One region of the Paenibacillus sp. FSL L8-0638 genome, then DNA from elsewhere that is predicted to be linked to it. Evidence: predicted binding sites of a transcription regulator. Region 1 holds the regulator's gene; the other holds the start of a gene.
What was found. The regulator NrdR, encoded in region 1, represses ribonucleotide reductase genes. The targets are predictions, from matches to a motif close to AACACNATATATNGTGTT.
Positions count from the first base shown of each region.

Region 2: the regulator NrdR is predicted to act here: its motif matches at 2,748-2,765, upstream of nrdI (class Ib ribonucleoside-diphosphate reductase assembly flavoprotein NrdI).

Region 1 is NZ_CP151960.1:1,830,595-1,835,018, reverse strand. It holds gene MKY35_RS08320 (alpha/beta hydrolase) at 1-841, shown strand, start outside; tRNA gene MKY35_RS08315 (tRNA-Lys) at 1,183-1,255, opposite strand; tRNA gene MKY35_RS08310 (tRNA-Ala) at 1,268-1,343, opposite strand; gene nrdR (transcriptional regulator NrdR) at 1,474-1,941, opposite strand; gene MKY35_RS08300 (alpha/beta-type small acid-soluble spore protein) at 2,047-2,271, shown strand; gene MKY35_RS08295 (lytic transglycosylase domain-containing protein) at 2,388-2,951, opposite strand; gene coaE (dephospho-CoA kinase) at 2,948-3,544, opposite strand; gene MKY35_RS08285 (MntP/YtaF family protein) at 3,556-4,347, opposite strand.
Region 2 is NZ_CP151960.1:1,982,136-1,986,559, forward strand. It holds gene nrdE (class 1b ribonucleoside-diphosphate reductase subunit alpha) at 153-2,237, opposite strand; gene nrdI (class Ib ribonucleoside-diphosphate reductase assembly flavoprotein NrdI) at 2,224-2,583, opposite strand; gene MKY35_RS09095 (DUF2500 domain-containing protein) at 2,990-3,352, shown strand; gene MKY35_RS09100 (GNAT family protein) at 3,392-3,952, shown strand; gene MKY35_RS09105 (MFS transporter) at 3,955-4,424, shown strand, end outside.

The DNA of each region.
Region 1 (4,424 bases):
AACAGGTACATTAGCTTTGCCTAAGAACTACTCGGGAAAGGTTGGATTGGTTGTTTTTGTCCATGGGGATGGTCCTATTAATGACACCTATGATGATGGATACAAACCACTGTGGGAAAAGTTCGCTTCCAAGGGTTATGCCTCCTTGTCACTGAATAAGCCCGGTATTAACAGCGCTCCTGGCAATTGGCTCGCCCAAAGCATGGAGGACCGCGCACAGGAGATCCGATATGCAATAGACTGGGCAAGAAGCTTACCTATGATTGATAAGCAAAAAATCGGCCTATGGGGAGCCAGTCAAGCAGGATGGGTCATTCCAAAGATCGTTAAAGAGGAGCATGATATTGCATTCAGCATCCTTGTATCGCCTGCCGTGAACTGGATTTCCCAAGGACAATTTAATACCAGAAAAGAACTGGAGCGAGAAGGAGTTGCTCCGCAAGAAATTCTACAGTTACTGAAAAAACAGGCTTCTTATGAAGAATATCTAAGCATAGCCGATCCTGACGATATGATTTCCAAAGAAAGATGGAGCTTTATACGCAAAAATTTTCTGGCTGATTCCACCGAAGAATTAAGTCACTTCCATTCTCCTGTACTCTTGGTTCTGGCTGGAAAAGATATTAATGTTGATGTAAAGGATACCGAGCGAGTCTATCGCCAGAAAATCCCCGCAGAGCTACTGTCCGTGATTCATTTACCTGAAGCCGACCACTCCATGATGGATGAAAAAATCGCGCGTTCAAAATCTCTAACTTTTTTAACAGCCGTATTCGCCCCAAGAAAATTGGTGAATGACGAGTATCTCGAAATCCTTGCCAATTATGTAAGTGAGCGTTAAACAATGATGTTTTTTTCATACTTCTTTTGAATATGCTGATAAAAAATCCATCGAAAGATAAAAGGGTACATTTTTTTTGAGTATACGATTTTCTTAATGCGGTCTACAGACAGTCCGCATTGTTCTGAGAGTTCGTCAATGGGCAGCCCATGTCTGCAAATAACTAGTCCTTGCACTCGTGAACAATGGGTTGCAATTCAAAAACGACGTCTATTTCCTGTAGGATCTGTTTTCTGTGCATGCAGTTACGCGCTCATTCAACTCATAACTGTTCTCGGTTAGACTGGGAATAGATTTATAAACAACAAAAAAACGGCATCTCTGCCGTTTTTCTAAAAGGATGGACTCTCAGGGACTCGAACCCTGGACCAATTGATTAAGAGTCAACTGCTCTACCAACTGAGCTAAGAGTCCATAATAAAAGTTTGGTGGAGCCTAGGGGGATCGAACCCCTGACCTCATCGCTGCCAGCGATGCGCTCTCCCAGCTGAGCTAAGGCCCCATCATAAGCAAGTTTTATCAACGTTTCAAGCGACTTCTATATCATATAAAATATTTAACCCTGTGTCAATACTTTTATAAAAAAAATATAATTTTCTCCCTTCATGGCCCAGAAAAGATACAGTCAGCGATCAGTCGCTGGCTGTATCTTTAGATAACAGTGTTTTCAGTTCCTTCATAAACATATTGATGTCTTTAAACTGACGATAGACGGACGCAAAACGTACGTAGGCGACTTCATCCACTGGGTAAAGCTGTTCCATGACCAGCTCACCAATCTGCTGGCTATCCACTTCTGTGGCTGCTGTGTTGCGGATAGCGTTCTCCACCTGGGATACGATCATATCCAGTTGCTCGACGGATACTGGACGCTTCTCGCAGGCTCGAATGAGACCGCGCAGCATTTTATCACGACTAAACTCTTCACGGCTGCCGTCTTTTTTGATGACCATGAGAGGGGTTTCCTCCACCATTTCAAAGGTGGTAAAACGCCTGGCACACTGCTCACATTCACGGCGGCGACGGATGGACTTATTATCATTCGCAGGTCGCGAATCCAGTACTTTCGTGCCATTGTAGGCACAATACGGACATTTCATAATCTCACCACTTTCTTTTTCCAATAAATTCCCGAAGACTTTTAGTAATAATTTTGTCAAAACAGATCATAATATGTTTACCATATCGCGAGGAGGTGAACAACAATGGCACAAGGAAACAATGGCAACTCCAACAATCTGGTAGTCAGCAGATCCTCCGGCGCTCTGGAGCAAATGAAATTTGAAATCGCTCAAGAGTTGGGTATCAGCATTCCTCAAGATGGATACCAAGGTAACATGACTTCCTATGAGAACGGTTCGATCGGGGGCTACATCACAAAACGCCTCGTAACGATCGCCGAACAACAATTGGCAGGTCAATACCAATAATCGCGGTAATAATGCAAAAATAACAAGAAAAAGTGTCTGGATGGGCTGGTAAAAACAGCCTGTCCAACGCTTTTTTAATTTTAAAGCGAAAAGCTCATCATGTCATTAACTTGGATTTAAAAATCATTATAAATTTTCGTGTATTGCCTGTAGTAATAAATGACCCGCTGTACATAATGTCGTGTTTCACCAAAAGGGATTTGCTTGATGGACTCTTCTTTTCCATCCCACACTCCCTTATCCAGCCACTCTTGAACTTTACCCGGCCCTGCATTGTAAGCAGCTACGATTGCTACAGGATTATCCTGAAACTTTATGGATAGGTTATGCAAATACCAGGTTCCCAGCTCAATATTGGTGCCAGGCTCGTGCTTGACACTGTCCAGCGGAACCTTTTGAATCTGGGCGCTGTCCATAATCCAATTTGCCGTATTCGGCATAATCTGCATCAGCCCTAGCGCCCCCTTATGTGACTGCTTACTGGTTTTAAAATTGGTTTCTACACGGATAATAGACGCCACCAAAAATGGGTCTACTTCATACGTCTGTGAATACTGCCGGATCTCATCCTTATATTGAATTGGATAGAACCAGGACATCCAATTTGAATTAAGGAATAGAATCAGGACAAACCCGACAAACAAAATGAGCAGGACTCTTTTCTTTCGCAAAATATTCATGCAAGTCCCTTCCGCTGCCAAAATTGATCAATTTGTCGCTTCGTCTCAGTCTGTGTTCCGCTATTATCAATAACGATATCGGCCAAGCTTTTCTTTTGCTCAATATCCATTTGTGCGGACAGCCGAAGTCCAGCTTGCTCCTCCGTCAGACCGTCTCTGAGCACCAGACGCTGGAGCTGAATATCACGTGGTACGTACACAACCATAATTTCCTCGTACAAGCTCTCAAGCCCCGACTCGTACAGTAACGGAATATCTGCCAAAACAAGCTTGTCCGGCTGTTCCCGTTCAAATGCTTCCATGCGCATACGCATTTCCTCACGAATAGCAGGATGTGTAATATCGTTAAGTGCCTGCCGCTGGGCAGGGTCTCCGAATACAATCTCTCCCAGCTTTTTGCGATGCAGAGTTCCGTCACTGTTCACTATAGCTTGTCCAAAATGCTGAATGACCGCCGCCAACACCGGATGCCCCGGAAGCATCACTTCCCGGGCAATGGCATCTGCGTCGATCAGCAGCGCACCTTTGGCGACCAAAAGAGCCGACACGGTGCTTTTTCCGGTAGCAATACCTCCGGTTAATCCGATATTCATGCTCTTTCACCTCATAACAGCTTCAATATGCCCATCATAATCAGTAATAATGCCGGCAATACACCCAGCGCCTTCATAAATCGAAATGCTGATAGAAAAAAGCCTGCCTTCATCCCTGCAATCAAAAATGTTCCACTGAATAACGTAATAGCCAGCGCAGTAGACAGTGGCTGAAAACCAAGCATAGCTGCCCCGAGTCCCGCTCCGAACGCATCGACCGATAATGCAATACCCAGCCAAACCGCTTCGGTAGCAGATATACTGCCGGAACGGTCCATATCCGCAGCAGACGGGCTTCGAAGAATCCGAATAACAAGCCCCCATTTGCGAAGCTCCAGAGAAAATACTGTTCGTTCCTGCTGCTCCACAGAAGCTTCTGCCGACAGATCTTTTCTTGAGCTGGGGAAAGACTCGGTATCAGCATTCTCTACACCCTCCTTCTCCCCAAGAACAGATCTGCTCGCTGGATCAGTCTGTTTTGTAAGAAGCAGACCCCGAGGGGGCTCCACTGAATCCTCTGGCAAATCCTCTTTGCGGTGCAGAGCTTGAATCAAAGAGTAACAGCCAATACAGATCAGGATGACAGCACCGAAAACGGTCGTATATACAGGAGACAGGACACGAGATAGTAATGCGCCCAATTGCATGGATATGCCGATCACCAAACCTGAACATACGGAGATGATAGCAATCGACAACAGTGGAATTTTCATTTTGCGCAGACCATATGTAACACCGACTCCGAAACTGTCCAAACTTAGCGCAAATGCCAGTAACAGCAGGGCTCCCCAATGATTAGCCACTCCAATTCCCTCCCATTGCGAAGGCAGGGTCTTATAACAACCGAAATCCTCCGCAGTATTGGTACTTGGAACAATAT
Region 2 (4,424 bases), 150 kb from region 1:
ATCGTATGCTTGACATACGGAAGCTGTATCCGCGAGGGTCTTGTCCAGTCCCGTAAAGGTCTGAACCACACGCTGGATACAGCTTCTAATGCAAAGCATCCATATCTATTTAAAATCTAATTTTTATACTACAACTTGTTATCACTTATGCTTTAGATGGAGCAGGTGAGGCACTCTTCCACAGACAGCTTTTTGGTGCGTGTGTAGTATAACGATTTAAGTCCTTTGTGTGCGGCGTACAGATAGCAACGTGCTAACTGACGCGTAGTCACGTCACTGTTCACATGAAGCACGGTCGAAATTCCTTGGTCCACATGCGGCTGGATTTCTGCAATCAGATCCAGCACTTTGAATTGGTCCATTTGATAAGCAGATTTATAGAAGAACAGGTTATCCTTTTGCAAATAAGGCATTGGATAGTAGGTCGTCGAATTGGCATAGGTACGGGTTTCAATCTGCTCAACAATCGGCATGACGCTGGATGTTGCATTTTGAATGTACGAAATGCTGGCAGTCGGCGCAATTGCCATACGATAGGCGTGGTACAGGCCATTTTTCATCACATCTGCTTTTAATTTGTCCCAGTCCGCTGTAGTCGGAACATAGATGCCCTTGAACAGCTCTTGCACACGTGCAGTTGTTGGACGATAATCCGTGTTCAGGTATCGGTCAAAATATACGCCTGTCGCATAATCCGATTCCTCAAATCCATAAAAGCTTTGTCCAGCCGCTTTCGCGATTTCCATACTCTTTTCGATAGAATGATAGTTCATCGTCATGAAGAAGGTACGGGCAAAGTCTTTTGCTTCATTGCTTTCATACGCAATTTTGTTCTTGGCAAGGTAGCCGTGCAGATTCATGACACCCAAACCAACGGAGTGCATTTCACGGTTCGCTTTCGCAACACCTGGCGCATTAGCTACTTGGGTCATATCGCTGACCGAGGTGAGCGCAATCATACCCTCGTGAACGGATTCGCGGATTTTGCCATGCTCCATCACATTTACAATGTTCAGAGAAGCCAGATTACAGCTCACATCCCGGCGGATGGTATCCTGTTGGCCGTAATCTGTAATTTCGGAAGTTTCCTGCAACTGAAAGATTTCCGTACATAGGTTCGACATCTTGACTTGACCCACGTTTTTAAGAGCATGTGCCTGGTTCGCGTTACTTTTGTTCATGATATATGGATAACCAGACTCCAACTGAATCATGGCAATTTTCGTCAGCATGTCACGTGCGCTCATCGCTATTTTTTTCTTCACCCGATCGTCGGCGAGCAGCGTGTCGTACATTTCATCCAAATCCATGTCGTCCAGATGTGTTCCATAGGCTTTGAACACACTGTAAGGAGCAAATACATGCAGCGGTTCATTATCTTGAGCCAGCTTGTAAAAACGGTTTGGCACCAGCAATCCAATCGAAAGTGTCTTGAGACGTACTCTTTCGTCAGCATTGATTTTTTTGCTATCCAGGAACTCAAGCACGTCCCATCCGAAAATGTTGTAATAGGCTGCCCCAGAGCCTTTACGTTGTCCCATTTGATCTGCGTAGGAGAAGCCGTCTTCCATCAGCTTCAGCACAGGCATAATGCCTTTTGCTGCGCCTTCTACGCCTTTAATCGCTTCGCCGCGTGCCCGCAGCTTCGACAGGTTAACGGCAACACCGCCGCCGATTTTGGACAACTGCATGCAAGTGTTTAGTACATAGTTGATCGAGTTCAGGGAGTCGTCCATTTCGAGCAAGAAGCAGGATACCAATTCCCCACGGCGGCTTTTGCCTGCATTCAGGAACGTTGGTGTCGCTGGCTGGAGACGTTGCTCCATCATCGAGCGGGACAACAGGCGTGCCGTATCCGCGTTACCGCGTCCCAAATGCAGGGCAACCGCGGCAACCCGATCAGGGTAATGTTCCAGATAGACTTTACGGTCATTACTCTTCATTGCATAATCGGTATAAAACTTGGATGCTGCCATATAGGAAGGGAATTTAAAATTATAGCTATGAGTGATATGGAAAATATCATTAATTTCGTCAGCCGTATAGCTGTTGTAGAAATTCTCATAATAATCATTCTCAATCATATACAGCACTTGAGCGGCTGTGTCAGCAAACTTCAAACTCCGTTCCTGAACTTCCTTCATAAATTCTGCTACAGCCTCTTGGTCCTTTTCCAATTGGAAAAAGCCGTCTGTATCGCGTTTCATCAACATGTTGTTCAATTCAATATGCCGCAACTCGGCTCACCTCCTGTTTAAAACGCTCTACATCTCCGAACGTTCCAGATAATTCAAATTTACTAATCACGGGGACATTATAGTGATCGGCAATCAAATCCGCACTTTTGGCAAATTTCTCACCCCAGTTACGGTTGCCACTTGCAGCTACACCAACAAGGTTTTGTGCATTTTTTTTCAAAAAGGAAGATACCCTCTCAGGTATCTGTCCAAACCCGGTTGTATATGTAATAAGTACGTAAGGTTCTTCTATAGTCATTTGCTCCTCAATCTGAACCGCTGGAAGCTTGAGCTTGTTTATAAATCTTTTTACATTGCCGGTCTTGGAATCATATGCAATCAGCATGGTATGTAACCTCCTTAAACAATTAACGAAAAAAGAAAACGGCATTGCCCGAGATCCATCATGATAGAATCCCTTGCTGGCTGCGCCATTTAAGATTTTTGACTCTATATTTACATGTATTTTCATACCTGTATCTTCAAGATATCGGTCATAAATACGTTTTTTACACTATATTTAGAGTACATTCTCTATTTTATATCTATATATAGTTTTGTCAATCGGTCTAGAGGGGATCAGAGGACCCAGATCGGGTAGAAGTCCAAGCGGGGTGCGGAAAAGAGCGAAAGAACTTTTTTTTCGTAAGTATGTTAAAAAAGTATTGGAGTTTTTGAGAGTGAAGATGTACGATTTGTCAATGGGCAATAGAATGGAAAATTTACATTTTACTGTAGAAAGGATGAAGTGAATGGGAAGTGATTCTATGGAAGTTCAATCGTTTAATACGATCTTTTTTATCGTATTTGGACTCATTGCTTTTGTAATGATTATGGGAATTGTCAAAACGATCGGAGCGGGCCTGTCCAATCAAGCAGCCGAACGGGTACAACGTTCATGTAAGGTTGTGGATAAACGGACGAGAGTGCGTGGGGGATCAGGCGATTTTTCAGCTTCGACCTATTATTATATCACCTTTGAGTTTGACGGGGGTGAGCGTAAGGAGCTGGAGGTGAAGGATAGGGACTTTGGTATGATTGTGATCGGGGATCGTGGGGAGCTTCATTATAAAGGTACACGTTTTCTGGAGTTTGTGAGAGTAATGGAAGCATAAAGGTGCTTAAACAAATACATAATCGGAGGGAAGATTACGATGCCGCATATCATTGGAAAACGAGTTGTATTGAGAGAATACCGTCAAGAGGATATACCAGATATCCGAAAATGGGTCAATGACCCGGAAATCACACGTGGTTTAAGCGACGTGTTTATCTATCCGCATTCACAGGTGAATAGTGAATCTTTTGTACAGATGATGATTGACGGCAACCCCGAGATCAAAGGTTTTGTCATTGCGCATAAAGACACCCTGGATTACATCGGACAACTGGACTTATTTAAAATCAACTGGGTGAATCGGCACGCCACCCTTGGAATTGTGATCGGGCGTGACGGTGATCTAGGCAAAGGTTATGGACGGGAAGCGATCCGGTTGTTACAAAAATTTGCATTTCATACGCTGAACCTGCATCGGCTGGAGCTGGAGGTCTATGCGTTCAATGAACGTGCACACCGTTGCTATTTGGCCAGCAGCTTCAAGGAGGAAGGGCGGCTGCGGGAAAAGCTATTCAGGGAAGGGCGATACTATGACATTATTCAGATGGGGATTTTGCGAAGTGAATATGAGGCTGCAGAGCAAGCGACGGAATCCTGAGAGTGCAACCTCATAAGCTATATTACTCCGTCAGCTTTCTTCAATTTTTTATGAGTGAAATCACGGGGACTACGCTCATCCTTTTTTTATTAGCTAAAGGACTTTCTTTGCAGAGTGCGAACTTCTTACTGGTTGTATTCTTTGTAAGTATTTTTCTGTTTGAGATACCCACTGGGGCTATTGCAGACAAGTATGGAAGAAAAATCTCTGTTATTTTGGGACTTTGTTGTTTTCTAGCCTATAGTGTATTGTTCGTTTCGACAGATCATATCGGGGTGCTTGTGTTTGCGCAAGTCTTTGGAGGTCTGGCTATATGTTTACAATCAGGTTCGTTGGAATCATGGGTTGTGGAAAATAGTGATAAGCCCATGGAAGTTCTTTTTACAACCTCTAACAGTATACAGTACATTTCGGGATTTATTTGTGGTCTGTTGGGGGCCTTCCTCGCAACTTTTAACTATTCACTTCCATG